DNA from 4 places in the Virgibacillus sp. GM2-2 genome. Region 4 is predicted to be linked to each of the others. Evidence: riboswitches for the same ligand, from Rfam matches in the RefSeq annotation. Region 4 holds a riboswitch; each other region holds the start of a gene.

Region 1 (7,463 bases), on a different contig from region 4:
TCCTTACCAATAACATCTTTAGAAGTAACCATTCCAACTACACGTTTTTTATCATCAACAACAGGAAACCTTGAGTGGGTAGACTGTTCATTTAATGTATACCAGCGCTCAAGTGGATCTTTAATTTTCAATACATAAGCCTGATCAGCTGGAGTGAAAATATCGTCAACAAAGACAATTTCCTTTTTGATCAGTTGATCATATATCGCACGGTTAATCATCGCTGCCACGGTAAAGGTATCATAGCTGGTGGACATAATTGGAATTTCCTTATCATCAGCAAGCTTTTTAATGTGTTCGTCCGTATCAAAGCCACCCGTAATAAGAACCGCTGCCCCCTCTTGCAAAGCTAGTTCATGGGCCTTTACGCGGTTACCAACAATTAAAAGCGAATCGCGTTCTGTGTAACGCATCATTGCATCCAATTGCATAGCACCTATTACAAACTTACTTAACGTTTTGTGTAATCCAGTATGACCACCAAGTACTTGACCATCAACAATATTGATTACCTCGGCAAAAGTTAAACGTTCGAAGTTTTCTTTCTTTTTTCGCTCAATTCGGATAGTTCCAACACGCTCAATTGTACTAACTAAGCCTTGATTCTCCGCTTCTTTTATTGCTCTATAAGCAGTCCCTTCACTAACGTTTAAGTCTTTCGCTACTTGACGAACAGATATTTTTTTTCCGATTCCCAAAGAACCTATATGCTGAATAATTTGTTCATGTTTCGTTGCCATTGGTCCTCACCAACTTTCAACTGTACTAGTCAATTTCATAGTGTTAATTATACAGTTGAATTGGCCAAACCTCAATGTTAAAGCCTTTGACGTACTCTAGTTCTTTCCTGTTCCATAGATGGAGGTTCTGTAATTCGAAAAAGTGTTGCACTATTCGCTGCAACAACTAATAGTAAGAAAATTAACCACATTCCCCAGAACAATGCCTCCATCTGTGTTGTTGCTGTAGGAATAACTGGCCATGCAAAATATAAAAAAAAGCAAGCTAATAATAAACGTAATACTGCGTAATGTCGCATAAAACTCCCTCCTTGTCCTATGGTTTACCATATGATTCAACGACTCAATTCAGAACTTGGTAAAAAGTAGTTTTTTCCAACTAGGATAAAGAACAAAAAAAGAGTGAATAGTAAGGAATAGTCTATGTTTAGAGAGGAAGCTTGCACAATGAAAGGTAACGAACAACAGAGCAATGAAGTCCACGATAAAAGATGGGCAATTGTTTCGATGGCATCAATTCCATTAATTATGACCTTAGGAAACTCGATGCTAATTCCCGTTTTACCTATTATGGAGACGGAATTAGGTATTTCAAAGCTACAATCCAGTTACATTATTAGTGTTTATTCAATCGTAGCTATATTTCTTATACCAATAGCTGGATTTCTCTCTGATCGATTCGGAAGGAAAGTCGTGATCATTCCTTCTTTAGCCATTGCGGGGATAGGAGCTTTGTTAGCAGGGTTTGCGTCCTGGAAATTAGATGAACCATTTTTAATGATTATTGTTGGAAGAATTCTTCAAGGTATCGGCGCCTCCGGAACAGCACCAATCGTTTTACCGTTAGTAGGTGATATTTTTCAAAAGGATAAAGATGTTAGCTCTACGCTTGGTATTATAGAAACGTCTAATACTTTTGGAAAAGTATTAAGTCCAATACTAGGTGCGGTACTAGCGGGAATGATTTGGTTCTTACCATTCTTCTCTATACCGATATTTTGCATTATTTCTATTTTACTTATCCTATTTTTGGTCAAAAAACCAAAGGATGATAAAAAGGGACCAAAATTTAAAGAATTTATGAAAAATACAAAAGAGGTGTTCCATAAACATAAACGATGGCTACTATCTATTTTTGTTATTGGCGCTATATTAATGTTTATTTTATTTGGCATTTTATTTTACCTCTCTAGCATTTTAGAAGAGGTATACGATTTTAAAGGTATAAAAAAGGGATTATTTCTTGCTATTCCCCTAGCCGCACTTTGCTTAGCATCGTACATTACCGGTAAGAAAATAAAAGACAATTTAATTATGATGAAATGGATTACTTTTATTGGAATTGTTGTGGCTGGATGTGCTGTAGTTGCAGTCCGATTTTCAGAGCAGTTTATTTACTTAATCGTTGTTTTTCTTATTTGTGGTGTTGGAATCGGCGCAGTTCTTCCTTGTATGGACGCTTTAATAACGGAAAGTATAAAGAAGAGTGTTAGAGGAACGATTACAGCGGTCTATAGCTCCGCACGATTTGTCGGTGTTGCAGCTGGACCACCAGTAATTGCCATATTAATGAAACAGAATTTAACCTGGTTAGTAAGTCTGCTTTCCATATTAGCACTTATCGCTGCTTTTTTAGCCTTTAAAACCATAAAGCCAGAAGCAGATGGTGAGAAATAATTAAATCCTCCCACTTATGGGAGGATTTAATTATTATTTGCGTGAAAAGCTGTAAATGTAACCAGTAATGTAACACCATTTTCTGCTTCGTTTACGGTTAAACCTTCTACATTAAGTAATCGGTTCGTTTGATTAAACGCTGTCAAAAATTTGTTTGCCATCGCCAAGCTAGGGGCGGTTGCTTCTAACGTATAGGTTTGACCATTAATTCCCTTTGGTATCTCTTTACTCCGTTCACTCGACTCACCCTCAACGGTCTCGAGTAGATTAACTGTCACTCCAGACGTATTTGCGATTTTTTCGATAAGTAATAAAATAGATGCCGGCTCTTCGCTTAATGGAATTTGTTCGGTTACAGAATTACTTTTTGTCTCCTGATCATTACTCGATTGGTTGTTGATTTTTTCTACCTGATCCTGAAACAGTGCAACGTTATCCTTCATTGAAGCTAGCTCCGCTTGCATCGGTTTGATCAGTATCGTATAGGAAATAAAGTAAATAAGAGCACTCGTTACAATTAGCCCAAGTATGCCGTATAACTTTGTTTTAGTTAATGGTTTATTCATTGTTCCCAAGCTCCTTCATCAAAATTTCCTGATTAACAGTGATAGTTATGATGGCCTGGTACGTTGATTCATTCAATGAAATAGAGGTTAATTCTGCTCCCTGAATATAAGATTGTTGAAACAACGCTTTTACATATGCAGCAACATCCGTTAACGTCTTGAATTGCGCTTCCATAACGATATCATTCGTTTCCGTTACCTCATACGAGACAAACTGTTCTACATTAGGGAGTAACTCCTGTATATTACGATAGAGTTTTACATTAGGGACAGTCATTGATTTAATTATGTTAACGTCCGAAATCAATTGTTTCTTCAGCTGCTCATCAACTAGCTTTTCCTGATTTTCCTTAAGTGTATTTTCCAATTGTTCCAACTTGGATGATTGTTGTTCAATCTTAGTATCGTAATGATGTTGTTGAAACAAAATGATGCCTACAACAATTAACAGTAAGATGAAAAAAGCTGTCCCAAGCTTTATAAAGGGGGCGTATTTATTCGGTTGTTTCTCTAGCAGATTGATTTCTGTATTCATTACTATTCCCCTTTACGCCTCTTGTTTTAGAGCAAGGCCAAGTACATCAATAAATCGGATATCCGTTTCTTGGTTTTCATTTAACTCATCAATTAAAACAACAGGGATCGATACACGAGATTCCATTTCATTTTTGACCAGATCTAAAAAAGGAAAATCACCAGATATCAATAACTTAGTGATACTTGAAGCTCCATTCGTTATGTTGAACTGGTAAAAATCGATTATTCGATTAATCTCAATGATTTGCTCGTTAATTAGCTCGATAGCAAGCTGTTCATCAATCTTTTCTTTGGTAGTTTCCAAACTTCTATATCGTGTAAATATGGCTTTATGTTTATTAAAAGCTGTCAAAATCAACGAATCAACATTCCAATGAATCAGTAACACATCATCATTTTTATTTTTTTCATGAAGATAATAATAACGGTAAATGGATAACGACGTAAGATCAGCCGCCTCAACCTTTAACCCCGCATCATGAAAAACGGAAACAAATTCGTTAAGTTTCTCTTTTGGATAAGCAAATAATAAAACGGTTTGTTCTTCTTTATTGGTGTCTAGTATTTCTATATCGATTGCTGGATTACCAAACGGAAGGTGAAAGCTATTTCCTATTTGCGTTTTTATATACCCTTTTACCTCTTCTCCTGAAAGTGCTACAGGCACATTCAACTCACGAATGACAACTGTATCATCTGGAACACAAAAAAAAAGTTTTTTTCGCTTCCATTTTTGTTTATGTACAAGTTGATTAATGATTTCAAGTAAAGCTGCTCTATTCATAATTTTTCCGTCTTTTACTGTACCTAGTGGTAATTCTACTTCGCCTTGTTCAACAAGACCATCTAATGATGCGTTTTTATGGTACGAGTAACGCAAAACACGATTAGTGATTACAATGTTTACTCTACCATTTACTCCGATTGCCATCTGCTCTACACCTACTTACAGTAAAAATTTTGTATACCAATCAATAATAGCAGGGCCATAAAAGTAGGAAATGATGCTCGCAACCACAATGTATGGTCCAAAAGGTATTGGCTGTTTCCGATCGACCACCATACATAATAGCAACACAGTACCTACGATAGCCCCGATGATTGTTGAAAGGAAAAATACCAATAAAATTCCTTTTAAACCTAACACGATCCCTAGAACACCGAACAACTTCATGTCTCCTGCGCCCATACCACCTTTACTTATGATGATGATTAATGCAGTAATTCCAAGTCCTGCAACTGCTCCTGTTAGCGAAGTAAACCATGGATCAAGCGGTTGTACTATGCGCAAAACGATAAATATCGGTAAAAAGAAAAGAAGTATCTTGTTCGGTATTAACATATATTTTATATCGGCTACAAAGATAATCATTAGCATGGAAATGAGCATGAATGCGGTGACTAATTCGAGCTCAGTTCCAATTCTAAGATAGGATAGAGTAAATAATAAACCAGTAGCCAACTCACCGATAGGATAAATAATGGAAATTGGTGATTTACAATGCCGACATTTTCCTCCCTGTAAGACATATGACAATACAGGAATCAGTTCGTACCATGCAAGCGAATTCTTACACCTTGGACAGCATGAACGTTCATTGGCAAAAGGTTGTTTTAATGGTAACCGTAACCCAACTACATTAAAAAAAGATCCAAAGATTAATCCAAGGATAAAAAATATGATTGATAGTGCAATTTCCATTGTGTTTCCCCTTAACTATGTATAATGGAAGAAAACGCCTTGCAACAAATGATGCAAGGCGTTGAAAATATAATTGAAATTTATTCTTCTTCCTCTTCAGGTTCTTCTGGGTTAGAAGTATCCGTACCACCGAATACCCATTCATTTCCTACTTTGGCTACAGTGTCACTTTCTGAAAAACCTTCTGGTACATTTTCTAAATATCCATCATCTACAAGGTCTTTAATAGAATATTCATCTTTACCTTTATCACCAGCTGCTACATTTGCTAATCTAGCGGCATTTTCAATTAGCTCTTGACTAGCAGTATCAGCTTTTGTCTCTGCATCATCGATAATTCCACCTATCGTCGGAACCGCAATTGCCACAACAATTGCCAAAATCGCAATAACCGCTAAAAGTTCAACTAATGTAAAACCTTTCTCTCTCTTTAACATTTTCTTTAATCGTTCGACCATGTTGACCCCACCTTTTTATAGATCGATTATTCCATAGACCCAGTTGGTCGGTTGCACTACTGACTCCAGATTATCTCAGTGCCCATTCTATCGATAATCTATCATTGTCTCCTACTTTCGTCTTATAGTCTATTATAGTTTACAATCTGACAAATATCTACCAGTTTTACTGAAAATTTTCAAAAAGTGAAAACATTGGTATGACTACTGCCATGATAATACTTCCGACCATTACTGTTAATACAATTATCATTAATGGCTCTATTAAAACTTTAATTCTATTAGACAGTTGTTCTACTTCTTCCTCGTAGAACTCAGCGGCTTTCATTAACATATGGTCTAATGTCCCTGTCTTTTCACCGATTTGAATCATCTGTACGACCAATGCTGGAAAAGCCCAGTGATTCTTCATTGGATTCGTTAATGATTCACCAACTTCTAATGACTGCCTTGATTTCGCTAACGCGGACTGTATAACGCGATTTGCTACTACTCGTTCGGTTATTTCGACAGATCGAATAATTGGGACAGAGCTATTAAATAAGGTGCTAAGTGTCTGCAACATTCGAACCAATACACCTTTATGGACTAATACACCTACAAACGGAAACCTCATTTTAATTACATCCATCCGATAGATGAAACTGTCAAACTGCATAAAATATTTATACAATAAGGCTCCCATGGCAATAAGGAGAAAAAGGATCCACCAATAAGTTCCAACTAGTTGACTTAATGTAATGATAAATTGTGTGTAAGGTGGAATATCTTCCCCAAAAGACTGGAACATACTAACAAACCTTGGAACGATAAAAATGAGTAAAAATGCACTTAAGAATATAGTAATGATTCCAACTACACTTGGGTAAAGCAATGCAGAAACTACCTTTTGTTTATTCCGATATTCTTTTTCATAGTAATCTGCCATTTCGTTTAAAATTTCGTCTAGCTTACCACTAACCTCACCTGCATGAATCATATTCACTAATAGAGAAGGAAAGACTTTTGGGTGTCGCTCAGCTGCCACTGAAAGGGATTGACCATTCTCTAACTGCTTGTCTATATCGGATAACGCTTGACGTAAGGCATAATTATCGGTTTGTTTTACCATCGTTTTTGTAGCATCTGAAATAGAAATCCCTGCACGGATTAGCGTTGAATATTGTCGTAAAAATACTACAAAATCCTTATTTTTTACTTTTTTATTTAATATAATGTCTTTATTCCATGGTTTTGTTTCAGAAATATCAAAAATAATATACCCTTCGCGTTCAAGCGATTTAATCGCTTCTTCTCTTGTGTCTGCCTCCACTTTACCGCTAATTTTCTGCCCTGATATTCTTTTACCAGAATATTGAAAGTTCATCTTTTACAAATTCCTTTCTTGTATAAAAGGAGCAATTGTATCATACGAAACTCGGTCTTCTTGTAATAACCGCCTAAGATCCATTTCAAGTGTATGCATTCCATATTCTTTTGACGTTTGCAATACATTCTGAACCTGATGTAACTTCTCATTTCGAATCAAGTTTTTTACTGCAGAATTGTTTACTAACACTTCTGTCGCTACAACGCGGTCTGTCTGATCCTTCGTAATCAACAACCGCTGCGAAATAACTGCTCTTAAGATAGACGATAACTGTATCTGAATCTGAGCTTGTTGGTTTGATGGAAAGACATCAATAATTCGTTCAATAGTTGAAACAGCATCCGTCGTATGAAGTGTTCCGAGCACTAAGTGGCCAGTTTCTGCAGCTGTAATTGCTGTCGAGATTGTTTCTAA
Region 2 (7,463 bases), on a different contig from region 4:
ACAAGTTTTCCCGCAGCGTCAAACTTGGGCAAGCTTCCATTCCCATCAGAAGATATTGTCAACTGATTCATGTCCCCGCCGTTTTGCTTATAATATGTAATTAAATCAACCGTTTCTTCATCAGCGGTGATATCAACAAATGCACCTTTATTAGCTAAATTAATAGCATCATCCATAAGTTCTTTACTTCTATTAATGTGTGTTGCATAGATTTTGGATGGTGGAATTTCATAGTCTTCCAGAATCTTATGCAAAAAAGAAAGACGTTCTTTTCCTGGACCTATATGAAAGTGCGTAACTCCTGCTTTATTGCTTAGTAAACCACCAACTCTTGCTTCAGCTACCAACTTTGCAATTTCATGAATCGAAGGTTGTGCCGATCTGGAATCGGAGAGTGCAATCTCCCCTGCCCCAATCACTTTATCTATTAGTATGACATCATCTTTAATAGATGACGTAATAGTAGGAGTCGGAACATGGTAATTTCCAGTATAAATAAAAGCGGTTATTCCCTCTTCCTCCAATCCCCTTGCTTTAGCCAGTAAAGAGGACATATGACGGGTTGTACCGTCTGTTCCTAAACATCCCACTACCGTTGTAATCCCTGCTTTTACGATGTTACTTAATTGCAGTTCAGGAGTTCTTGTTGAAAATCCTCCTTCACCACCTCCGCCAATTAAATGAACATGTGGATCAATAAAACCAGGTGTAATTATGTTTCCCTCTGCATCAACAACATTGAGATCCAAACCAATAGAAAGTAGCTTTTCTTCATCCAGTTTGCCTATTTTTATTATTTTTTCGCCAATCATTAATAAATCAAGCTTCCCCATATAATGTGGGCTGTATATTTCACCATTTTTAATAAGCGTGTTCATTTTGGAGCATGCCTCCTTATGCGATTATAAAAAATTATAATTTAGAAAACTTGGCTTATCGCCAAGCTTTAATGGCGAAAGCCTTAGTTGCCCTTATACTGATAACCATAAAAACTTTCCCATCAGTGTAAAATTAGATTATCGAAATTTGTTGCAATTTACAATTATGTTGTATTCCAAAAAAGCACCCGATCGTTAGATAATTTCTAACATCTTGGGTGCTTTACAAATCTTTTTCTACTATTTCTACTAAAGTTTAAACTGACGAACCAAACCATTTAGTTCTTCGGCTAATTTTGCTAAATGATCAGAACTTGATGCAACTTCATCCATTGAACTGCTTGTCTGTTGCGATGATGCAGCGGTCTGTTCTATTCCAGCAGCAGATTCCTCTGAAATAGAGGCAATTTCTTCTACTGAACTACTCATTTTATGACTATTCGATGCTATGTCAGATAAATTAGCTGTGATCGTTTTAATATTATTTACCATCTCGACAACTGCCGAATTAATACCGTTGAACGTTTGACCAGTAGTTTTAATTTGATTCGTACCAATCTCAACCTCCGCATAACCGCTCTGTAACGATTCCGTCACGTTACTTGATTCTTTTTGTATCGTATCAACTATACCAGTAATATCCGTCACAGATAATGATACCTGTTCTGCAAGCTTTCTAACTTCATCAGCAACAACTGCGAATCCCTTACCATGTTCACCCGCTCGTGCAGCTTCTATTGCTGCATTTAAGGCAAGTAAATTTGTTTGTTCAGCAATATCCTTAATAACGGATACAAGCTTCGAGATTTCTTGTGATTGTTGATCTAATCCTTGTACTTTTTGAACCGCATCCTGCACAATTTTATCGATCATCGCCATCTGTTTTGTTGATGATTCCATCAATTGACTACCTTTCGTTGTCATACCTAAAACTTCGTCTGATGACAATTGAATCCGTTGACCTTTACTATTTGCTTCTTCTACTTTAGAAGTGAATGATAACATCGTGGATGCTAGATCGCTCGCACTACTCGCCTGTGTTTCAGAACCGGTTGCCAACTCCTGCATGGTTGTGGCTATTTGCATAGAACCTTCCTTCACTTCGTTAGCAGACTGTGTCAACTCCTCACCCTGCCCAGTAACCGAATCGGATACGTTGTTGATTTTGGTAAGCAACTCCCGCATATTCCCTGTCATTTCATTTGTAGCAACCACGAGTTGTCCAATTTCATCCTTTGAATTTGACTTTAAATCGCTATTTGTTAAGTCACCCTTAGCTATTGACTTCATTCGTCTCATTACGTTTACCAAAGGCTTGGTGATCATGTTTGACGTTAAAATCGCAATGACAATACCAATTAGAATTACTAGAGCCGAAACGATTAGAGCAATTAGAGAATTTGTTTCCCCTTTTACCAAAATATCTTTTCCAGCTTCGTTAATTTGTGCTTCCCTATTTTCAGCTAACTCCCTAAATCCTTTAATTATTTCGTCTTCAAGAGCCTTTACTTCCGTTGACAGTATATTCATTGCTTCTTTTTTGTTTCCACTATCATATGCCGCAAACACTTTGTCTGTAGCCTTTCCCCACGCTATCTTTTTATCGATAAGTTCTCTTACTTTTTTCGAATCACTCAATTTAAGAAGCTGCTCTTCTAGTTTAATGCTCTCTTCAATCCCAGATTCAAATAACATTCGATATCCATGGTCATCGTATAAAAGAAATCCACGAAGTAATGAAGTTCGATTGACCATGTTATACGCGAGTTTTTCATCTAATATAAGTAGCGGTAACTGCTCATCGACTATTTCCTCAGTGTCGTTTTGTATATTTTTTAATGTAATATAATTATAAGCCCCTAGAATAACTGCTAGTAAAATAATAATGGAAAAGCCAAGCAATATTTTTGTTCTAATACTTTTAAACTTGAATAAATCTTTCATTGATGTAGTACTCCATTCTCTAGATAGTATTTTGCTATGATTTTAATCAATCCAACAATAAATAAATTTCAAGGTCGCCAGTCTGTTCAAACGCCACATTTACATGAATTGCTTGTTTAAATCCTGACAATTTGGTGTTACCTTCAATAATGGTAGGGGACGTAATGTCCGTATTAATGCCCTCTTTTACAATGCTTGTCGATAATGAACCTGCTATCATATTACCTAACTCACCACTAAAAGAAGAAAGCATCTCCTCACCAATTGGCATACCAAACATCGATTGGCCAATTGAACCGAAAGTAGTCGTTTCGCCTGATAAAACTAGCTTCCCTTTGACATCCCCAATAATTCCAATTAAAACCCCAAACTGAATGTATAAAAGTTGATCCAATAATTTCGGTTTAGCAATCTCGTGATTAATCGGCACTACTGTTTTAATCGATGCATACGTCCCATTCAATAATTCTTTAACAGACCTATTTCTTTCTTCCATTGTAATTGTCATAGTTATTACACCCCTTTGTCCGTATGTCGTACATTAAAAAAATTGGCCACTCTATTAAAAATAATAGATTTGCCAATAGACTTTACGTAACAATTACAATGAAGAATCGTACTATTGGTAGCCAGGCGACCATAATTTAGGTTTATACTCCCAAACGTTAGACCCTAGAGCTTTGCGTCCCACCCTTTCGAATGGTTTGCCTTTATCATGTAGATAATTTTTTAGATTTCAGACATACTAGATATTTTCTTGTTTGACGAATTCTACTACTTTTATCGACAAGATCAGACAAAATATTAAGCTTTATTTATTAGGAGGTTAGGTAATTTTAGCCAATTAATTGTTTTGACAGTGTAAATCGAGATATAATCACCCTCCCTAGATTCACTTGAGCGAAGTCTGCTCAGTAGCGGACTCACGATACCTTATTTTTACTTTTTGGGCATGTTTATTGGGTTAGGCGGACACAGAGTACCTTATTTAGATAAAACCACGATGAAAACACTACTTTACAACCGTATAAGGAATCCTGTGTCCGCGAACAGACCCCCTTAGGCAACTATTGACCAAATAAGGTATCTGGGGTCGGGTCCGCTTACCTCTTTCCTTTCAATAGAAAGCGTTGCAAAACAAAGAAAATCTGAGTTTCACATGTACAAAGCGAATACCCGGCCTGTGAATCAACCTGAAATTCAACTGCACAGATAAAAAAAGTAAACGAAAGTTCCAAACCAGCTTCTCCACATAAAAAAAACCCTTGGAATCATATAAGAATGATTCCAAGGGTTTTCTCTCGCTTACAGCTTAAACCGGATAACCTGCTCATTTAATTGTTCTGCTAATTTTGCTAATTCGTCTGCGCTAGTAGAAACTTCTTCCATTGAGCTACTAGATTGTTCAGCGGATGCAGCCGCTTCTTCAACACCTGCTGCAGTTTCCTCAGACACAGCGGCAATGTCTTCAATAGATTTACTCATTTGCACGCTATTTTCTGAGATATCCTTTAGGTTACCGGAGATCGTCTGTATTTTATCCACCACTTCGGTTACGGATTGATTAATTTTTTCAAACGTTTCACCGGTTACATTGATTTGTTTTGAACCTTCGTCAACCACTTTATATCCATCTTCCAACGACAGCGCAACGCCATTCGATTCCGATTGTATTCTACTAACAATCGTTGTAATTTCCTCGACAGAATCACTTACTTGTTCTGCAAGCTTTCGAACTTCATCCGCCACTACCGCAAATCCTTTACCATGCTCTCCAGCACGGGCAGCCTCAATTGCAGCGTTTAGGGCTAGTAGATTTGTTTGATCTGCCACATCTTTAATAACAGAAACGAGTGTAGAAATCTCTTTTGATTGAGAATCTAGACCTCTAACCTTTTCTAATGCTGCGCTAACAATTTGGTCAATGTCCTGCATTTGTGTAACTGATTTTTTCATCAGTTCATTACCTTCTGCAGTCATTGCCAGAACACTATCTGTGGAAGCCGCAGCATCGTGACCATTTGCGTAAGCCTGTTCTACTTTACTATTAAACTGCTCCATTAGTTCGGCTAAATTTGTCGCGCTATTCGCCTGCGTCTCTGCTCCTGATGATACCTCTTGCATCGTCGAAGCGATTTGCATACTTCCATCCTTTACTTCATTGGATGATTGAATAAGTTCAACACTTTGTCCGGTAACACGTTTTGATGCATGCGCAACCCGATTAACAATTGCGTATAAGTTTTCTTTCATCGCATTGACAGAATGCGCAAGTTCACTTAACTCATCACCACTTTTAATGACAATTGGTTCTCCAGTAAGATCGCCTTCTTCTATTTTTTTCATTCCATGGCGGATTTCTCTTATATTTCGGACAAAACCTCGTACAAAGAAAAATACAATTGCAAGTCCAATTAGGATAGAGAGCGCCGCGGTAATTAAGGTAGTTTGTAAAATATCATTACGTATTAGTGTCGCAAGCTTTGACATTTCAAAGTCCATTCCAACTACACCAATTACTTGTCCACCCTCATTTGTAATGGTTTTCGCTAATGTAATCGTTGATTTTCCAGTACCAGTATCAATATATGGCTGTGTCCAGATTACTTCGCCCTTACCTTCCATTGCTTTTGTGTACCATTCCGTTGTCCTAGGATCATATTTGGTTAAATCTACTTCCTCTGGTGGAATGTTATTTAAGTAAAAGGCACCCTTGTCTGTTGCCATATACAAATTAAGTAAGTATTCATCGTATTCCTTTGAGATTTCTTTCAAGTATGATTCATAAAAAGTAGTTTTCTCAGGATCGTTAACAGTTGGCATGTTCACATATTCTTTTGTCTCTTCTACTTCAAACGTGTATGTATCGTGTTTCATCTCGGCTGACTTTGTAATTTCCGTTAGCCCATTTTCATAAGATGAAAATATTTCTTTCGATTTGGAAGACATTGCTTCAATATCTTCTTTTTGAAGCACCGCTTTTTCTAGTATTGCTGTTTGTTGGTACGAAAAATATCCTACTAGTAGTAATGGGATGATTAATAAAATCATCATAAATAATGGCAGTTTGTACTTAATTAATCGTAGTTTCTTCATATCTAATCCCCCTTACTAGTACTATCGGATTAGAGTTGACAAACTTCAACAAATTTTTGCAATATTTTTTAATTATTAGTTGATCGTTAGATTGTGTATTAGAATCTCGACGATTTTTCATGATAAACTACTTATAGTTAATTCATTTCTGTGAAGGAGGTACCCTATGAATAAAACAATAAAAGATATCCTGTTAATCATAATTGGATCACTCATTTTTGCGATTGCAATCAACTACTTTGTCATACCCAATCGCCTTTCGGAAGGTGGGGTCATCGGGATAACCATTGTTACCTATTATTTATTTGAATGGTCTCCAGGAATTGTTAATTTCGTCTTCAACACTGCATTGTTAGCTGTCGGATACAAATTTTTCGATAAACGAGTAATTTGGTATACAATTGTTTCTATTATTTTCTCATCCCTATTCCTGCATCTTACTGTTGATATCGGACAGGAAGTAAGTGAGGATACATTACTAGCCGCACTTTTCGCAGGCTTAACTGTAGGTCTGGGACTTGGTCTTATTTTCCGTGCAGGAGGTACCTCTGGCGGTTCAGCAATTCTAGCACGATTATCAAATTTACTTCTAGGATGGAGTATTGGAAAAGGAATGCTTGTAATCGATATTATCGTTATTGCGGGGTCAGCTTTTATCATCGGACAGGAAAAAGCGATGTATACGTTGATTTCCGTGTATGTAGGGGCCAAAGTCATCGATATCGTTGTTGAAGGAGCAAATGAACGAACCGCCGTAATGATTATTTCCAAGCACCCGGACGAAGTATTGGAACAAATTACGAACAAAATGTTGCGTGGCTTAACGATTCTGGAGGGACGTGGGGGATATACGAAAGCAAATAAAGAGGTCCTATACCTCGTCATCAATAAATATGAGATCGTTCCACTCCGAAAAATCATTGAAGAAATCGACGCTAATGCATATGTAACGGTCCATAACGTACAGGAGATATTTCGGAAAGGGTATAAAGGAAGGTAACGGAACCTTGGCTAAATTGCCAGGTTCCTAAATTTTATTTTTTTCCAACGTAACGTTACACCAATCGAAAACTTGGAACTAGCTCGCCTATTATTTCATTTCGCGCATTACGTAGCTTTGGATGATGGTATTTATTCAGATGCTCCAGTTGCTCATCATTTAGTAATCCGAGCTGCACCATCGCTTCAATCGCTGCTGGGGCTGCTGCTCGATCGTTGCCATCCGCTACCTTTACAGCAATTCCAATGCCTGTTTCCGTATCACCAATGCAGTAGACACCCTCTGCACCAGCTTTTCCAAAAAATCTTCCATTGCCAGCTTTCATAAAATCGGTACAGAAGCGATCGGTTCCACCTACCATTTCTGGAAATAACGTCATTGCATTTGTTATCCGTTGAACAGTCTTTCCACGTTCAGCACCTAATGTTTCGGGATCTGCCATTCTAGCAAAACCGTATGCGTAGCGTTCAAGCGGTAATCGATGAACAGGAACCCCGCAACCATCAACCCCAATATCAATATCTGCTTTCGGATAATCGCACACT
Region 3 (7,463 bases), on a different contig from region 4:
GGAGTTACTTGTTATGGAAAGTCGACACTTTCTCTATTCCGTTGCAAAAAAGTGGGATGAAAGTAGCGCGGAAGAAAGACAATCGATGAAGCCAGAACTTGGAGCAGTAAAATTATCCGTTGTTAATCATGCAGTAGAAATTGTTGATTTAGCTATGCGAATTGCAGGCGCACGCAGCTTATCTAATCAAAATCCGCTTCAACGCTATTATCGTGATGTGCGAGCAGGACTTCACAATCCACCGATGGACGACATGACCATCATACAGCTAGCGAATACGTCAATTGAAAGAAATAATTGATCCAATAAAGTGAGACTTCATTTAATGGGGTTTTGTTTCTTTTTCTCCCCTACTGAATGGTAGTTGAACAGAATCGTACTTTTACGAGCAGTTAAGACAGAATAAAAGGTGGTTGATCTCGTTAATCAGAGACCAACCACCTTAATTGTTGAACTAGCAAGCTATGTTAATCGTCTTCTCCATCTTCGTTCTCACCTTGATCATCGTTGTCTTCGTTTTCATCCTCTTCTTGTTCATCGTCTTCATCTTCTTGATCTTTTTCTCTTTCTTCTCGTTCTTTAGCTTGCTCTCTCTGTTCTTCGGCCTTTTCCTTTGCTTCTTCTCTTCTTTCTTCAGCTTCTTCTCGAGCTTCTTCTTCACGCTCTTTTTGCTTTTCTCGTGCTTCCTCTTCACGTTCTTTCGCTTCTTCTCGAGCTTCCTTTTCACGCTCTTTCGCTTCTTCTTTTAATTCTTTTGCCTCTTCTTTTGCTTCTTCTCTTAATTCCTTAGCTTCTTCATTTCTTTCCTCTGCCTCTTCATTAGCATCTTCTTCGTCTTCACTCACTTGGTCATCATCTATCTCAGCAGTTTCATCATCCGAATCGTTTTCTTCTGCCTCGTCATTGTCGTCATCTTTATTTTCTAATGATTTTTGTTGATTCTCTAAAGCTCGTAAAATACCTTTTCTTGCTTCTTCCGGAAAATCAGCACGCTCCAGTAATGCAGTTAGCTTTAGAATACTAGTTTTCACATCACTTACCTCGTCTTCCACTTCAGAAAGGTCGTCACCAGCCTCTTCAGCTTCTATCAAGTTTTTTTCCAGTTCTTCTACAAGCTCTTCAAAATCTTCTACTAACCTTTCAGCAGTTTCTTGATCACCATTTTGCATTGCTTGCTCAATTTCTTCTAAGCGATTTTCAGCAAATTCATCCTGTAATAAAACTTTATCGCTAATGTCATCCGTAAGTTTATATTCCGTTTCTTCCATTAAACGAATGGTTTCATACAGCTCTGAATCAGGACTTACAACAGTACTCCCGTCTTCAGCATAAACTTGTCCACCCACAACTAATCCTATTCCAAGTGTAATACCAGTAATACGTTTCAACATCATGCCCACTCCCTTTTTCATTTAGTTTTGATATTAGTTAAAAAATCATGAATAGCCTGTTTCGTATTTTCATATCCTTGATGCGGTGTCATAAAAGTATAGATGTAGGTAAAATTCTGATGCTTATCTAAAAAAATATCAGTGCGAATACTATTTTCTAACGTTGATTTATAGGAAAGTTGTTTTTCCTTATTTTCAATAATTTCAACTTCACCAGCACCGAGAAGGAACTCGTCCTTCAATTCGTTAAAGCTTTTATACGTAGGAATAGTAGTAATTATTGCATTTACTGTTTCGTTCTTAAACGAAACAATCAACTTATCCTTTTCCACCTGCTCTTTAGTTAACTGCCAACCTGGTGTTTGTTGAACAACTACAGGGAATTGATCATTCTCATAAATTGATGCTTGTTTTTCCAATTGTTTTGGTGATTCGGACGCGTTCGCTTCTTTTTTCTTAACGGCCTCAACGTCACCACAAGCGCTTAAAAATAATAACGTTACTGCTAACACACATATGTAAAACAATCGACTCTTCATCGTACCCACCTCTTCTCACCATAGTAGAAAACCCGGCATTTACCTCGTCCTTAATAGGTATGCCGAAGCTTGTTATAACAAGGGCTGCCATAATTTGTTATAAAAAAACACACCCGTTTACATGGATGTGTGCTACGTCCAGTAACCGGTAGCTGGCAAGCTTAGTTTTCACCTTAGCCCCTATAGCTTTGCGTCCCTAATTTTCATCAGGTTTGCCCTTATCAATTTACTAATCTATTTAATTATGTAAAGTATATACGAACAAGCAACAAAGTTCAACAAATTTTTCAGACTTTTGGAATAAGAAAAGCACAAGCGCCTTGAAAGACACGACAAGCATAAGCAGAACGCTGCAGTGTGTTGTTTTTTACCACACGGAAGTGGACTGCTTATGTCTCGAGTGTCTAGGCGATGGAGCTGGACAGGTTTTATATATTCTTATCTTATAAAAAAACCAGGTATCGCTTCAACTATATCGATACCTGGTTTTTGTTTCACTGACTAGGAAAGTATACGTTCTTATGGATTTCAGTATAAGGGCAACTAAGGTTTTCGCCATTTGGCGATAAGCCAAGTTTTCTAATTATTTTTTTGAAGTTAAACTCGCAGCAATTTGTGCACCAACTTTTGCGTTGTGGTAAACGAGCGCAAGGTTAGCATCTAAGCTTTTGCCTTCTGTTAACTCTTTTATTTTCCCTAGAAGGAAAGGCGTGCTATCCTTACCAGTAATATTTTTTTCCTTCGCTTCTTCAATCGCATCCTTGATTATTCCATTAATGTACGCCTCATCCATTGCATCCTCTTCCGGAATTGGATTTGCGATTACTACCCCACCATCTAATCCTAAATCCCATTTTGCTTTTAACGTTTCCGCAATTTCATCTACAGAGTCTGTTGAAAAATTCACGCTGAATTCACTTTTTCGTGTGTAAAAAGCAGGCAAATATTCTGTATCATAACCAATTACTGGTACACCTTTTGTTTCAAGGTATTCCATTGTTAGACCAAGATCAAGAATTGATTTTGCCCCTGCACAAACAACTGCAACGTTTGTTTGTGCAAGCTCTTCAAGATCAGCTGAGATATCCATTGTCGTTTCCGCGCCACGGTGTACTCCACCTATTCCACCTGTAACAAATAGTTCGATTTCCGCAAGCTCTGCACAAATCATGGTAGCAGCAACCGTTGTCGCCCCAAGTTTTTTAGTCGCTATAATGTATGGTAAATCGCGACGTGATACCTTTGCCACATCATCACTTTTTCCAAACATCTCTAATTCGTCTTCCGTTAAACCAACTTTAATTTTACCGTCCATTAGCGCAATAGTCGCTGGGACCGCACCATTATCACGTACAATTTGTTCCACTTTTCTCGCCATCTCAACGTTTTGTGGATATGGCATTCCGTGAGAAATAATAGTTGATTCTAATGCCACTATTGGCTTCCCAGCGTCTTTAGCTTGTTTTACTTCTTCTGATAATACTACATACTTTTTCATATTAACTCCTCCAAATCGAGTTCAAATTGATGTTTTGATAAATTTTGTCTTACCGTATAAGTCGACAGAAGCGTCTGATGTGCATTAATTATTCCAGACTGAATTACTGTTTCAAATGAGCGTTTCTTCAACCAGGCATATAACACACCTGCGCAAAATGAATCTCCAGCACCGGTAACATCGACAATATCTGGAGTGGGTATTGCAGAAAAGTGCTGAACTGGCTGATCGTTTCCGCCAGCCATCACACCTTCAGCGCCTTTTGTAATAATGACATTTTCTACACCTAAGTCTACCCACTTACCAACAGCTGTTTCCCAATCAGAAGGATTCTCCAATCGACAATCCATATATGTTTCTGTTTCATCTATATTGGAAATGAGCCAAGTAACACCACGCAAATTATTCGGTAATCGTTTCATTTTAGGTGATGAAACCGGAATAATAGCAATTGGGATTTGGTGCTTTGAAGCAAAGGAACAAAGAAATTCAACTGTTTCACTTGGACAGTTCAAATCCACAATCAAGCACCTCGCCCGTTGTAGCAGTGCGCTATTCTTTGTTAAAAGTTCGGGTGTAATAGAATCGTATATATCCATGTCAGCAAGAGCAAGCGCTAAATTGCCGTCAGCGTTTAACACAGCGGTATACGAACCAGTAGAAGCATTTTCAATCTGCGCCACATAATCTAGGTTCATAAATGGAGACGACAGGCCCTCAATTTGTTTCCAATCAGAATCGTTTCCACTAACAGAAAGTAAAATCACTTCTTCACCCATACGACCAAGATTTTCAGCGATATTCCTCGCAACGCCACCAACAGATTGGGAAGACCTGACAGGATTTGATGTTTCCGAGACAATTTCTTCTTTCGCATACAATTTACGATCGACATTGGCTCCGCCAATACAAATAATCGGTCTCGTTTCATTTAAAACGTATGCCTTCCCATAGATGTAATTCTTCTTAACCAATCCAGAAATTAGGTTCGCAACAGAAGAACGGGACAATCCAACTTTTTCAGAAAGCTCATTCTGCGAAATAAATGCATTTTCTTTAATCAATCGCAAAATCAACTCTTCGTTTTCATTAAGATCTCGTTTCATACTTCACCACCTAACTTAAACATTTGTTTATTTTATTAACTTTTGTTTATATGTTATACAACTAGTATAAGCAAAATTATTTATTTGTCAAGAATATGCCTTTATTTCCAGCAATAATATACTTTTATATCCACATATTATCGGGTATAGTTTATGTGATAGTTTTACTTTTAAAAGGGGGATTCGTAATGACGTTACGTCAAAAAATTGCCATACCTGTGTTCATGTGGATCCTTTCATTTATGGCTCTTTATCATTTGACCAATGAGATGATTCCTAATCCGTTTTTTCTATTATTTTTAGTTCCGGTCGTTGTATTTTTCACTATTAAGGATAGAGTCTGCTTTCTTGTATTTATATTAGTTACACTAGTCACAGCCCTTTCGGCTTTAATACTAGCTTTTATTGATAATTGGACAACACCCTCCCAACTTAAATGGATTGGCATACATAGCTTAATTATCCTGAATATCTGGTCAATCTATGTGATATCAAAGTGGTCCTATACTACGGCAAGGAAAAATGAAGTTTTATCGAAGCGCGTTGAGGAGTTAGAGGAACACATAATTGACACTACAATTCTTACAAATCGTGAGTTTGAAAAACAAAAAAATATTATTAGTACTGCAATGAAAAGAAAAAAAGAAGGTGGATACATAGTAAAAATCGGACTACAAAACCTTCCAAAAAACGTGCGTAAAATAAGTTTTATCAAAATTGCTGATTGCACAGTCCAAACTATTCGTGCCTATTATGATATCGTTGGAAAACTGGATGACGTAACCATAACCATATTGTTGCAGGACATTGAAAGGAGTGGGTTGGAAAAAGTAGAGAATCGATTGCGGTTAAACTTAGAAAAAAAGTTTACTCATGAAGCTCTTTCAAAGCTAACTTATGAAAAAGAAACGATTGGCTATCAACCTGAATTAAGTGAAACGACAGGTGATAGATCATGAAGAAAATAATATTAATCCTAGTAATCTCATTAGGGTTATTAGCTGCTATTGGTATTATTTTTGACTTATTCAACATAAGAGGAATTCTACTGTTCACAACATTACTGTTTATAATTCTACTATTCTATTACAGTTTATTAACGATAGCTGGTCTTTATTATCGCTCAAAAAAAATCACTCAACCGAAGCTTAACCAATACCCGAGTGTAGATATTTTGATTCCAGCACACAACGAAGAACTCGTCATAAAAAACACTCTCGATGCAATGGTGAAACTAGATTACCCAGGTGAACTTAACATTTATGTTCTAAATGATAATTCTACTGATAAAACAGCAGATATTGCAGAAGAGTATGACGAAACGTTTAACTACATCCATCACATTAAAGTTCCAAAAGGTGAACCCAAAGGGAAATCTCGAGTGTTAAACTATGGACTTAGCATTTCAACCGGTGAATATTTTTGTGTATACGACGCGGATAACCAACCCGAGAAACACGCACTTACTAAATTAATAGAAACAGCACATTCGTTTGAGAACGCAGCTGGAGCAGTTGGGTATGTAAGAACCATCAATGAAGGTAAAAACCTTTTGACCCGTATGATTTCAGTTGAATTTCAAGTTTTTCAACTACTAATGCAATCTGGTCGATGGCAACTGTTTAAAACCGGTTCACTTACTGGCACAAATATGCTGGTGAACCGCAGTGTTATTGAGGAATTAGGTAGATATGATCCATATGCGATTGCAGAAGATGCGGAACTTACTTTACGAATTACCCAAAAAGGCTTTTATCTACCAATCGTTCCGGATTCAATAACTTGGGAACAGGAACCGGAAACAATGCAAGTTTATATAAAACGAACCCGTTGGCTTCAAGGAAACTTATATATTGTCGAACGCACACTAACCACTCCTGGTTACTTCGGGGGTAAAATGATGGTTCACTCTGTTCATCAATTAATGGTTTACGTTATATTCTGGATTTTTCTAGTGCTTTCCTACATTTGGTTTGTGCTAGGTGTACTCGATATTCTCTATATAACCTATACAATTCCGTTAATGTTTATTTGGTATGTAGCTTATATCGTATACACAACTCAACTAATGAGTGCCCAGGCTGCAGAACAAACGTTTACACCGAAAAATGTATTTGTTAGCTTCATCATGTATTTCACTTATGCTCAGCTATTTTCGTACCTATTTGTCAGAAGCCTTATCTACTATCTAAAAGGCCAAAAAGCAACGTCAAACAATTGGCTGGGATAAAACAACCCGATTTAAATAAAAAATACCAGGTACCGAGTTAGAAAAATAACAAGGTATCTGGTATTTTTTTGTCGTTATTTCCCGGGAAATAAAAGATTCACTCGATAATTGACACTGAATTTATTTTTTGTCATTTAAAAACTCTTTTACCCGCTTCACAAATGGTTCTTTATCATAGGAAAAATACAATTGGCTCGATAGTTTAATAGGATCACCAAAGAAGTACCGTTCATACAATGTTTCGCGTGTACCAAAGGCGCTCATAGTTAGATCCCAGGCTAATCGAAATAGCTGTACTCGGTCCTTCGCATCAGCTGATTTTGCTTGCAAATACTGATTCAAATCTGAACGAATAGTTGAGGCAAAAGCATTTTCTGTCGGAATCGACATTAAACCGCTCGCACCTAATAACTGCACAATCTCTACAAAACGAGGGTATATCCGCGGGAATATATTTATAGCAATCTGTAATGTCGTTCGATCAGGTCGCATATATCCCCATTCGTCAATTTCTGCTTCTGCTTCAGCCTTCAGAACTAATCCTTTAAGTGTTTCTAATCCAACAATAATTTCCGATACTTTTTCCTGTACATGTTGATACTCACTAATATTGATCGTGTCTATAATCGATTGGGCAATCCCGAGGATAAATTCAGTTTTTACAATCTGTCTAGATACTGCTTGGTGTAATGTGAATGG
Region 4 (7,463 bases):
CGCCACCGTGTCTTCCACTTTGTCATATAAATAGTAAAAATACGTTCCTCCAGCTAAAATCAGTAATAAAACGATTCCACCAACCCAATATGGCCATTTTCGTTTTTTCTTTGTTTGACGTTTTTCAGTTCTAGTAACCAATATAATTCTCCTCTAATAATCCTTTAATAAGCTTGACTTTTTAGTTAATAAACGGCGTAATCTAGTAGTACTAAACGTGGACACTTTCATTACACTGATTGGAAAAGATTGAATCTTTTAGGTATCAGTATAAATGCAAATAAGGCTTTCGCCATTAGAGCTTAGCGCCAAGTTTTCTAATCATTGCAAAATAGTCAATACATGGTTAAATTATAACGAATTGAATTGGTTACGTCTATCAATTTTAGTAATATTATACTAGAATTTGTATTTGTTTTACGAAAAATGTCAATAAATATCTCGTCCATAATTTTGCACTTTATTCGACAGTTTCAATCGGAAGAGCAGTTATTATATACCGTTCCGGTGCATCTCCGATAAATGAAAATGGATAACAGGTTGTAAGGGTTAAAACTTCTTTTGGTGCAGTAGAAGCAATGACCGTTCGATCATCCGCATCAACAATTTCCGTTTCTGTTATGGCATAAGAAAATTCGCCATATGGTAATCGAATAGTTAAAGTATCTCCGAGTTGCAATTCTCCCATATTGCGAAAAACTGTATCTCGATGTCCCGATAGTACAATTTGATCATTTTCAAGCGGATATGCTGTACCTTTATAATGGCCGACACCCTTTGCAAGTTCATCTTCATCCGTTCCTTCTACAATTGGTAACTCCGCATCCAGTCTTTCTATGTAAAGGATTCCGACAGTATCACCAGTTTGAGGAGTAAAGACCTTTTTTTGTATTGGTTTCTTTTTATCTTGATCGTCCACCGTTTCTTCCGCAGTTGGTAGTTGCTTGTTGTTTGCTAACAAAGCATGGGCTTCAGCAAGACTATCCTTTTGTGCAGATTCTGTATGAAACCATTGGTAGGAACCGATACTTAAGAAAACTATGCCAATCAATAGAAGAGTAATTGCTACTTTTTTCATTATCTCACCTCGAAATGTGATGCACTTATTATACATCGCATTGTTCGTTATAAAAAATATAAAAAGCTAAGTAAAATGAAGTAAATGCGTAAAAACAGAAGTAAATTGTTCGTTATAACGTTTATTTAAGTAAATACAAAGGTTTTGGAACTTGGCATATTGAATTATAATCAAATTAACGTTCTTAATAACAAACACACTGAACCTTAAAACGAACATATGCTTACCTTCAATATTAAGTATGTTCTTATTTACAATATATGAATACATTGCAAGGAAAATTTGATTTGTAAAGAGGTGAACTTTTGTGCGCAGTAAGCGGGTTAGAAAATTTCGATCAAAGTACTATTTGATTATTAATGCTGTAAAAGTAGCGTTCATTTGGTATATGATCATTCTTTCAGCAGTCTTTTTTACGTCAGATACACGGGCTTATTTTAATGATGTTGTGATGGTTCAAGGAAAAATTACTGTTGGTGAATGGGATGATGAACAACCACCAGAAGATACATGGGATAAGAGTTCTTTGGAATTTGCAGAAAGTAAAGACAGACAGGTTGAAACATGTGGACCAACTCAAGAAATCAAAGTTGAGTTAAAAAATGTTGGTGATAGGGATATGGAAGGTCCTAGTACGTATGAAGTTTGGTATTCCGAGGATGGAAATCCTAAGGAGGAAAAGGGAGGAATAAAATTAGATCTTCCTGAAGGTCAGGGAGTTATTGAGGCTCTAGATAGTGGGGATTCTACCATACTTTCTTATGAAACATCAAAGCTTGGGAATTATAAATTTAAAGCATATCAACGTCCAGGGCATCCAGGGCCAGATAATGGTAATAATGAAAATAAAGACGTAAATCCTTGGAGTGAAACAATTGAAGTAGTGAAGAAGGGAGATTGTACGAATCAGGAGAATACCTCTGAAACTGTGAAAGATAATAGTACCGAAAAATCTGGAAATGAGAACGAGAAAAAGAGCAAAGAGAATTCCTCAAAAAATAATGAAGGAACCAAAGAAGAACAGGAAACTTTAACTGAACCACCTTTAGAAGAAGAGCCACAACCTGAACAAACAGAAGAAACTTCAGAAACAAATCAGGAACCAAAAGAGACTGAACAAGTACCACCAGAAACAAAACAACCAAACGAATCGAAACCAAAAGAAGAGCAGAAAAAGATAGAAACAAAAGCAGTTAAAGAGGAAGTCCCTGACTCTGAAGTAAATGAGGGTGATACAGATGAATCATAAACGTCGTTGGTATACACTTATATTCTCTTTCATTTTGGTTACGACGATATTTTTTATACCAATTGCATCGGTATCTGCTACAAGTGGAGAGGTAGCTATCGACGGAATGCCAAACGATATACTTTTTAATGTGGAAAACTTGAAACCTGGAGACTGGGTAACGAAGACATATTCGGTCACTAATAATGGAGAAACAAGTGCTGAATATGGTATGAGCAGTGCGTTCTTAAGCGGTTCTGAAAAATTTTATAATCAACTGTTGTTGAAAGTTGAATTAGACGATCAGGTGTTATACGAAGGAAAACTACGTGAATTCACAGAACTGGAAATGCGGACAATCGAAGCAAGCGAAGTGGATGAACTAGATTTTAGAGTAGATATTCCTGAAAGTTTAGGTAATGAATATCAGGCATTGAAGGCTGAATTTCAATTACGTCTTTACACAACAGGCGCTGCAACTGCTGCAAGTGGAGGGTTTGGTAACACTTTGCCGGATACAGCAAGTTCAATGTTTACGTATCTATTAATTGGAATTGTGCTAATTACAATAAGTGGTATCACGCTATTGAGTTATCGAAGGAAACGGTTGGAATAGCGCTCAAAGGACATATTTTTCATAAATTCTAATTATTCTTTACAAAACTAGTAGCAATATGACAAAACAAGACACCCTATAATTGGGAAGCATATAGTACAATAGTAGTAGTAAAAATTGTTTCCTCAGAAAAGGGCAAACTTATTGAAAAGTAAGGGCGCAAAATCACAGGTCTACGGCGTTAATGCTACGGCGGCTGGGTTACCTGGAACACTAAATGGGGGCTAACAATGATAAAAATAGTGAAGCAGACAGGTCTTGATAGCGAATGGGTTAAGTTGTTACAGGAGGCAAAAAAGATTGGAATAACAACAGAGGAGGTTAGGTCGTTTTTAAGCGAGTCAAAAAAAGATGAAACTATTAATCATTAAAGTTGTGCTTTATATAGAACCACACACTTTTTTGTGATATACTTTCACTAAAGGTAGGTGTGTGTCTCTTGATCGGTGAAAAAATAAAACAACTGCGCCAAGATAAAAATATGTCTATATCTGAACTTGCGGAAAAAGCTGGAGTGGCTAAGTCATATCTAAGCTCAATAGAACGGAATCTCCAGTCGAACCCATCGATCCAGTTTATTGAAAAAGTCGGTGCTGTATTAGGTGTCACTGTTAACGATATACTACGTGATGATCAAACTACTAATATAGATGAACAATTGGATGACGAGTGGTTAAAAATTGTGCAAGAAGCAATGGAATCAGGGGTATCAAAGGAACAGTTTAAAGAATATCTTGAATTCAATAAATGGAGAAAAAAACAAGAATAACTGAATTTTTGTCTTGACCGTAGAGCTGAATTGGCATACGGTTTTTTCATGCACAAAATTAGTAAGGTGAGGGAATTTTTCATGAAAAAGTATACATACTGGTTACTTCCAATTGCATGGATGGGTGTCATTTTTTATTCTTCTGCGACACCATATCAAGAACAGGATATCAAACCATTTTTATCGGAATATCTTAATTTTTCGTTTCTGACTCCTTTTGTTGACAACATTGTATTTACCTATCATCAATCCGAAGTAAGTGTCGCGGCTTTAGGCATTGAGGGATTCGTAGAGTTTTTTGTGAGAAAAGGTGCGCATGTCACGGTCTATTTTATTCTCATGTGCTTATTTTATGTTGCCTGTAAAAAAACGCTACGAATTTCATTTAAAGCAAGTCTAGGCGCTTCGTATATCTTAACAAGTTTTTATGCGATATCAGATGAAATCCATCAAGGTTTTACGCAAAATCGGACTCCTTACATTGGTGATGTTGGACTTGATATGTTTGGTGCATTCCTTGCATGGCTTCTTATCTTCGGATGGGTTACGTATCGACATAAGAATAAAGGTTGGACAAGATATCGTCCAATTTCATAATTATCCACCGACACATATCGGTGGATAAGCCTTGCATCATCTACGCATCTGCAGCTTGAATTTATATTTATCTGCTCGGTAAGCAGATTTTACATATTCTAGCGGAGTGCCATTTTCATCATCAAGATAACTTGTACGTTGCATTAACAAAATAGGATCGCCTTCATTTACATGAAGGTGTTCTATTTCAAATGCATTTGCTAATGCTGACTCGATTAGTTGATCACCATAACCAATTGAGAGATTTAGTTTTGATTCGATATAATCATAGAACGATTCTTCAATATTTTTTGCTGTCAATCCCCCAACGATTTGTTGCGGTGTATATATGGTTTCCACTGCGACAGGGGATTCGTTGGCATATCTGATACGTTTAATCTCGTAAACTTTTTCACCAATTTTCAATTGTAAGATATTAGCAATTCGTTCACTTGCTTCTAGTAGTTGAAAACTAATTAATTGATTGGACGGTGTTAATCCTCTTTCTCGCATATCCTCGCTAAAGCCTGTTAACCCTTGCAAATCCTGTTCGAACTTTTTTTCAGAAACAAATGTGCCACGCCCTTTTTGACGATAAAGCAATCCTTCAGAAGCAAGGTTGGTAATAGCTTGTCTAACCGTCATACGACTAATATTATACCGTTCTGCATACTCCCGTTCTGATGGTAACAACTCACCCGGCTTTAATTCTTCTGTTTGAATAAGTAATCGTATTTTCTCTTCAAGTTGATAATAGATTGGTAAAGGCGAATTTTTGTTAATCATGTGTATCTCCTTCCGAACCTGTAAATTATATTGATTTTAACAAACATGCTTAGGGTTGTATACACATACCTTAATGTATAGACAACTATATGTTTGTGTGCTAACGTAACAGAATAGAAAGGATTGACTGGTGATGAATAAAGCTGAACTATTAATCATTCATAATGCGACCCTATACATGGAAACAACGATAATTGAACAAGGTTGTTTGGTAGTGAAAAATTCAAAAATCCGTGCAATCTATCAAAAGGATGAAACTCCAGAAGTTTTCCCACAAAATGCAGTAGTCATTGATGGAAAGGGAAAAAACTTGCTTCCAGGCTTTATCGATGGACATATTCACGGAGCTAACGGTGCTGATGTGATGGATGCGACAGAGGTTGCTCTCGATACGATTGCTGAAGTTTTACCTAAAGAGGGGACGACTAGCTTTTTAGCCACAACGATTACCCAACCAAAAGAATCAATTGAGGCTGTACTTGAGAATGTCTCTAACTATACAAATAAACCGGGTTTTGCTGAAGTGGTAGGAATCCATTTAGAAGGACCGTTTATCGAAGAAAGTAAAGCAGGTGCACAACCAGTTCACCATATTTTACGACCAAATTGTAATCTTTTTCAGGAATGGCAAAAGTTATCAAACAATAAAATTAAGACCATTACAATGGCGCCTGAGCACGATTTAGATGGTGCTTTTATAAAAGCAGCAAAACAGGCAGAAGTAAATGTTTCAGCCGGTCACACCGATTGCAATTTTGCTACGATGAAACAGGCAATTGAGTATGGTGTAGATCAAGTTACACATTTATGCAATGCCATGTCCGGAATCCATCATCGTGACATTGGGGTTGTAGGGTCGGTATTCCAATTAAAGGAATTACGTGCTGAATTAATTGCAGATGGAATCCATGTTTCAATGGAGATGCTTCAACTTATTTATGATAATGTAGGCAGTGAACGATTGATTCTTATAACGGATGCAATGCGTGCAAAGTGCTTACAAGCTGGTAACTACGAGCTAGGTGGGCAAGAAGTTACTGTGTCAGAGGACCGGGCATTATTAAACAATGGAACATTAGCTGGAAGCATCTTAAAAATGGTCGATGGTGTCAAAAACATGCTTCAACTGACAGGAGTAACGCTAACGGATGTGATTACGATGGCTTCTATTAATCCAGCAAAACAGATTGGAATTTTCGATAGAAAAGGAAGTATTGCAGTTGGAAAGGACGCCGATCTGTTATTAATAGACGATTCATTAAACATTTCTTATACCATTTGCCGTGGAACTATTGCGTACAAGGAGGTTTCAGCCTAGTGAAAATAATCAGGGTCAACGATTACGTGAAAATGAGTGAAATGGCTTGTAATATCCTAATAACAAAAATGAATCAGTTGAAAAATCCTGTACTAGGCTTAGCAACTGGCTCGACCCCTGAAGGACTATATAAAAAATTGATCCATGCATATAATCTTGGAAATCTATCATTTAAACAAACAACAACATTTAATCTCGACGAATATATCGGATTACCAAAAACAGATCCAAATAGCTATCATTTTTATATGCACGAGCATTTTTTTCAACATATTGATATTGAAAGTAAAAATGTACATGTTCCGAATGGGAATACAAGTAATATAAAAAAAGAGTGTACCGATTATGAAACGCTTATCCGTGAAAATGGTCATATTGATGTACAAATTTTAGGGCTTGGTACAAATGGACATATTGGATTTAATGAGCCAGGCACATCCTTTAGCAGTAGAACGCATATCGTAAAACTAGCTGAATCAACACGTAGGGCAAATGCTAGATTTTTTTCCAGTATCGATGAAGTACCACAAGAAGCAATCACGATGGGCATTGATACAATTATGAAAAGCAAGGAAATTATTGTTCTTGTATCAGGAGAAAGAAAAGCGGATGCAATGCATTCTTTCATCAACGAAGAAATACAGGAAAGTTTTCCTGCATCTATACTACAGAGGCATCCCCACGTAACCGTTGTTGCTGATGAAATGGCATTAACGAAAATAAAGGTATAAATGCGATGTATTTCATCTGTCATAGTTAGGCTAGAGACTACTCAGTAGCGGACACAGACGCCTTTATTTTTACTTTTCACCCCTATTTTTGGAGTTAAGAGGACTCAGGATTCGTTATTTAGCTAAAAACTGGATAAATCGGGCTTATTTTACTAAATACCGCATCCTGTGTCCGCTTACAGGCGCAATTGGCTCAATTTTGCTCGAATAAGGTACCTGACGTCCGTTCATTTCAATTTGTCGACTCGTAACCTTACCTTCATTACTCAGGAACAAATTTTATAAAGAGAGTCATTACCTCTTCTACTGGTTTTTAGTGTACATCTATCTCAACGTATTTATAGTCATTTTCCTCTAATTT

Evidence for each region. Region 4 has a riboswitch for cyclic di-GMP ahead of ACY9Z2_RS07590 (anti-repressor SinI family protein). Riboswitches for the same ligand answer to the same signal wherever they lie in the genome.
Region 1: another riboswitch for cyclic di-GMP. It lies ahead of ACY9Z2_RS11300 (competence type IV pilus major pilin ComGC); the one in region 4 lies ahead of ACY9Z2_RS07590 (anti-repressor SinI family protein).
Region 2: another riboswitch for cyclic di-GMP. It lies ahead of ACY9Z2_RS00445 (chemotaxis protein CheX); the one in region 4 lies ahead of ACY9Z2_RS07590 (anti-repressor SinI family protein).
Region 3: another riboswitch for cyclic di-GMP. It lies ahead of ACY9Z2_RS00275 (hypothetical protein); the one in region 4 lies ahead of ACY9Z2_RS07590 (anti-repressor SinI family protein).

Annotation. Positions count from the first base shown of each region.
Region 1 covers NZ_JBUZWC010000008.1:71,580-79,042, reverse strand. The annotation lists gene ACY9Z2_RS11335 (DRTGG domain-containing protein) at 1-740, opposite strand, end outside; gene ACY9Z2_RS11330 (hypothetical protein) at 818-1,039, opposite strand; gene ACY9Z2_RS11325 (MFS transporter) at 1,188-2,417, shown strand; gene ACY9Z2_RS11320 (hypothetical protein) at 2,444-2,983, opposite strand; gene ACY9Z2_RS11315 (hypothetical protein) at 2,976-3,518, opposite strand; gene pilM (type IV pilus biogenesis protein PilM) at 3,531-4,451, opposite strand; gene ACY9Z2_RS11305 (prepilin peptidase) at 4,467-5,222, opposite strand; gene ACY9Z2_RS11300 (competence type IV pilus major pilin ComGC) at 5,303-5,680, opposite strand; cyclic di-GMP riboswitch class II at 5,718-5,801, opposite strand; gene ACY9Z2_RS11295 (type II secretion system F family protein) at 5,847-7,046, opposite strand; gene ACY9Z2_RS11290 (type IV pilus twitching motility protein PilT) at 7,050-7,463, opposite strand, start outside.
Region 2 covers NZ_JBUZWC010000001.1:98,412-105,874, forward strand. The annotation lists gene iadA (beta-aspartyl-peptidase) at 1-878, opposite strand, end outside; gene ACY9Z2_RS00440 (methyl-accepting chemotaxis protein) at 1,128-2,822, opposite strand; gene ACY9Z2_RS00445 (chemotaxis protein CheX) at 2,869-3,330, opposite strand; cyclic di-GMP riboswitch class I at 3,444-3,541, opposite strand; gene ACY9Z2_RS00450 (methyl-accepting chemotaxis protein) at 4,128-5,918, opposite strand; gene ACY9Z2_RS00455 (YitT family protein) at 6,085-6,918, shown strand; gene ACY9Z2_RS00460 (asparaginase) at 6,974-7,463, opposite strand, start outside.
Region 3 covers NZ_JBUZWC010000001.1:61,877-69,339, forward strand. The annotation lists gene ACY9Z2_RS00265 (acyl-CoA dehydrogenase family protein) at 1-301, shown strand, start outside; gene ACY9Z2_RS00270 (DUF5667 domain-containing protein) at 468-1,391, opposite strand; gene ACY9Z2_RS00275 (hypothetical protein) at 1,409-1,930, opposite strand; cyclic di-GMP riboswitch class I at 2,075-2,157, opposite strand; gene ACY9Z2_RS00280 (pseudouridine-5'-phosphate glycosidase) at 2,514-3,428, opposite strand; gene ACY9Z2_RS00285 (PfkB family carbohydrate kinase) at 3,425-4,534, opposite strand; gene ACY9Z2_RS00290 (hypothetical protein) at 4,723-5,493, shown strand; partial or broken gene ACY9Z2_RS00295 (glycosyltransferase family 2 protein) at 5,487-6,783, shown strand; gene hpaB (4-hydroxyphenylacetate 3-monooxygenase, oxygenase component) at 6,885-7,463, opposite strand, start outside.
Region 4 covers NZ_JBUZWC010000004.1:225,416-232,878, reverse strand. The annotation lists gene ACY9Z2_RS07610 (LCP family glycopolymer transferase) at 1-141, opposite strand, end outside; gene ACY9Z2_RS07605 (class D sortase, LPxTATN-specific) at 461-1,078, opposite strand; gene tapA (amyloid fiber anchoring/assembly protein TapA) at 1,386-2,327, shown strand; gene ACY9Z2_RS07595 (LPxTATN C-terminal sorting signal domain) at 2,317-2,922, shown strand; cyclic di-GMP riboswitch class I at 3,047-3,131, shown strand; gene ACY9Z2_RS07590 (anti-repressor SinI family protein) at 3,153-3,293, shown strand; gene ACY9Z2_RS07585 (helix-turn-helix domain-containing protein) at 3,362-3,691, shown strand; gene ACY9Z2_RS07580 (VanZ family protein) at 3,773-4,288, shown strand; gene ACY9Z2_RS07575 (GntR family transcriptional regulator) at 4,325-5,053, opposite strand; gene nagA (N-acetylglucosamine-6-phosphate deacetylase) at 5,187-6,371, shown strand; gene nagB (glucosamine-6-phosphate deaminase) at 6,371-7,102, shown strand; gene ACY9Z2_RS07560 (YigZ family protein) at 7,416-7,463, opposite strand, start outside.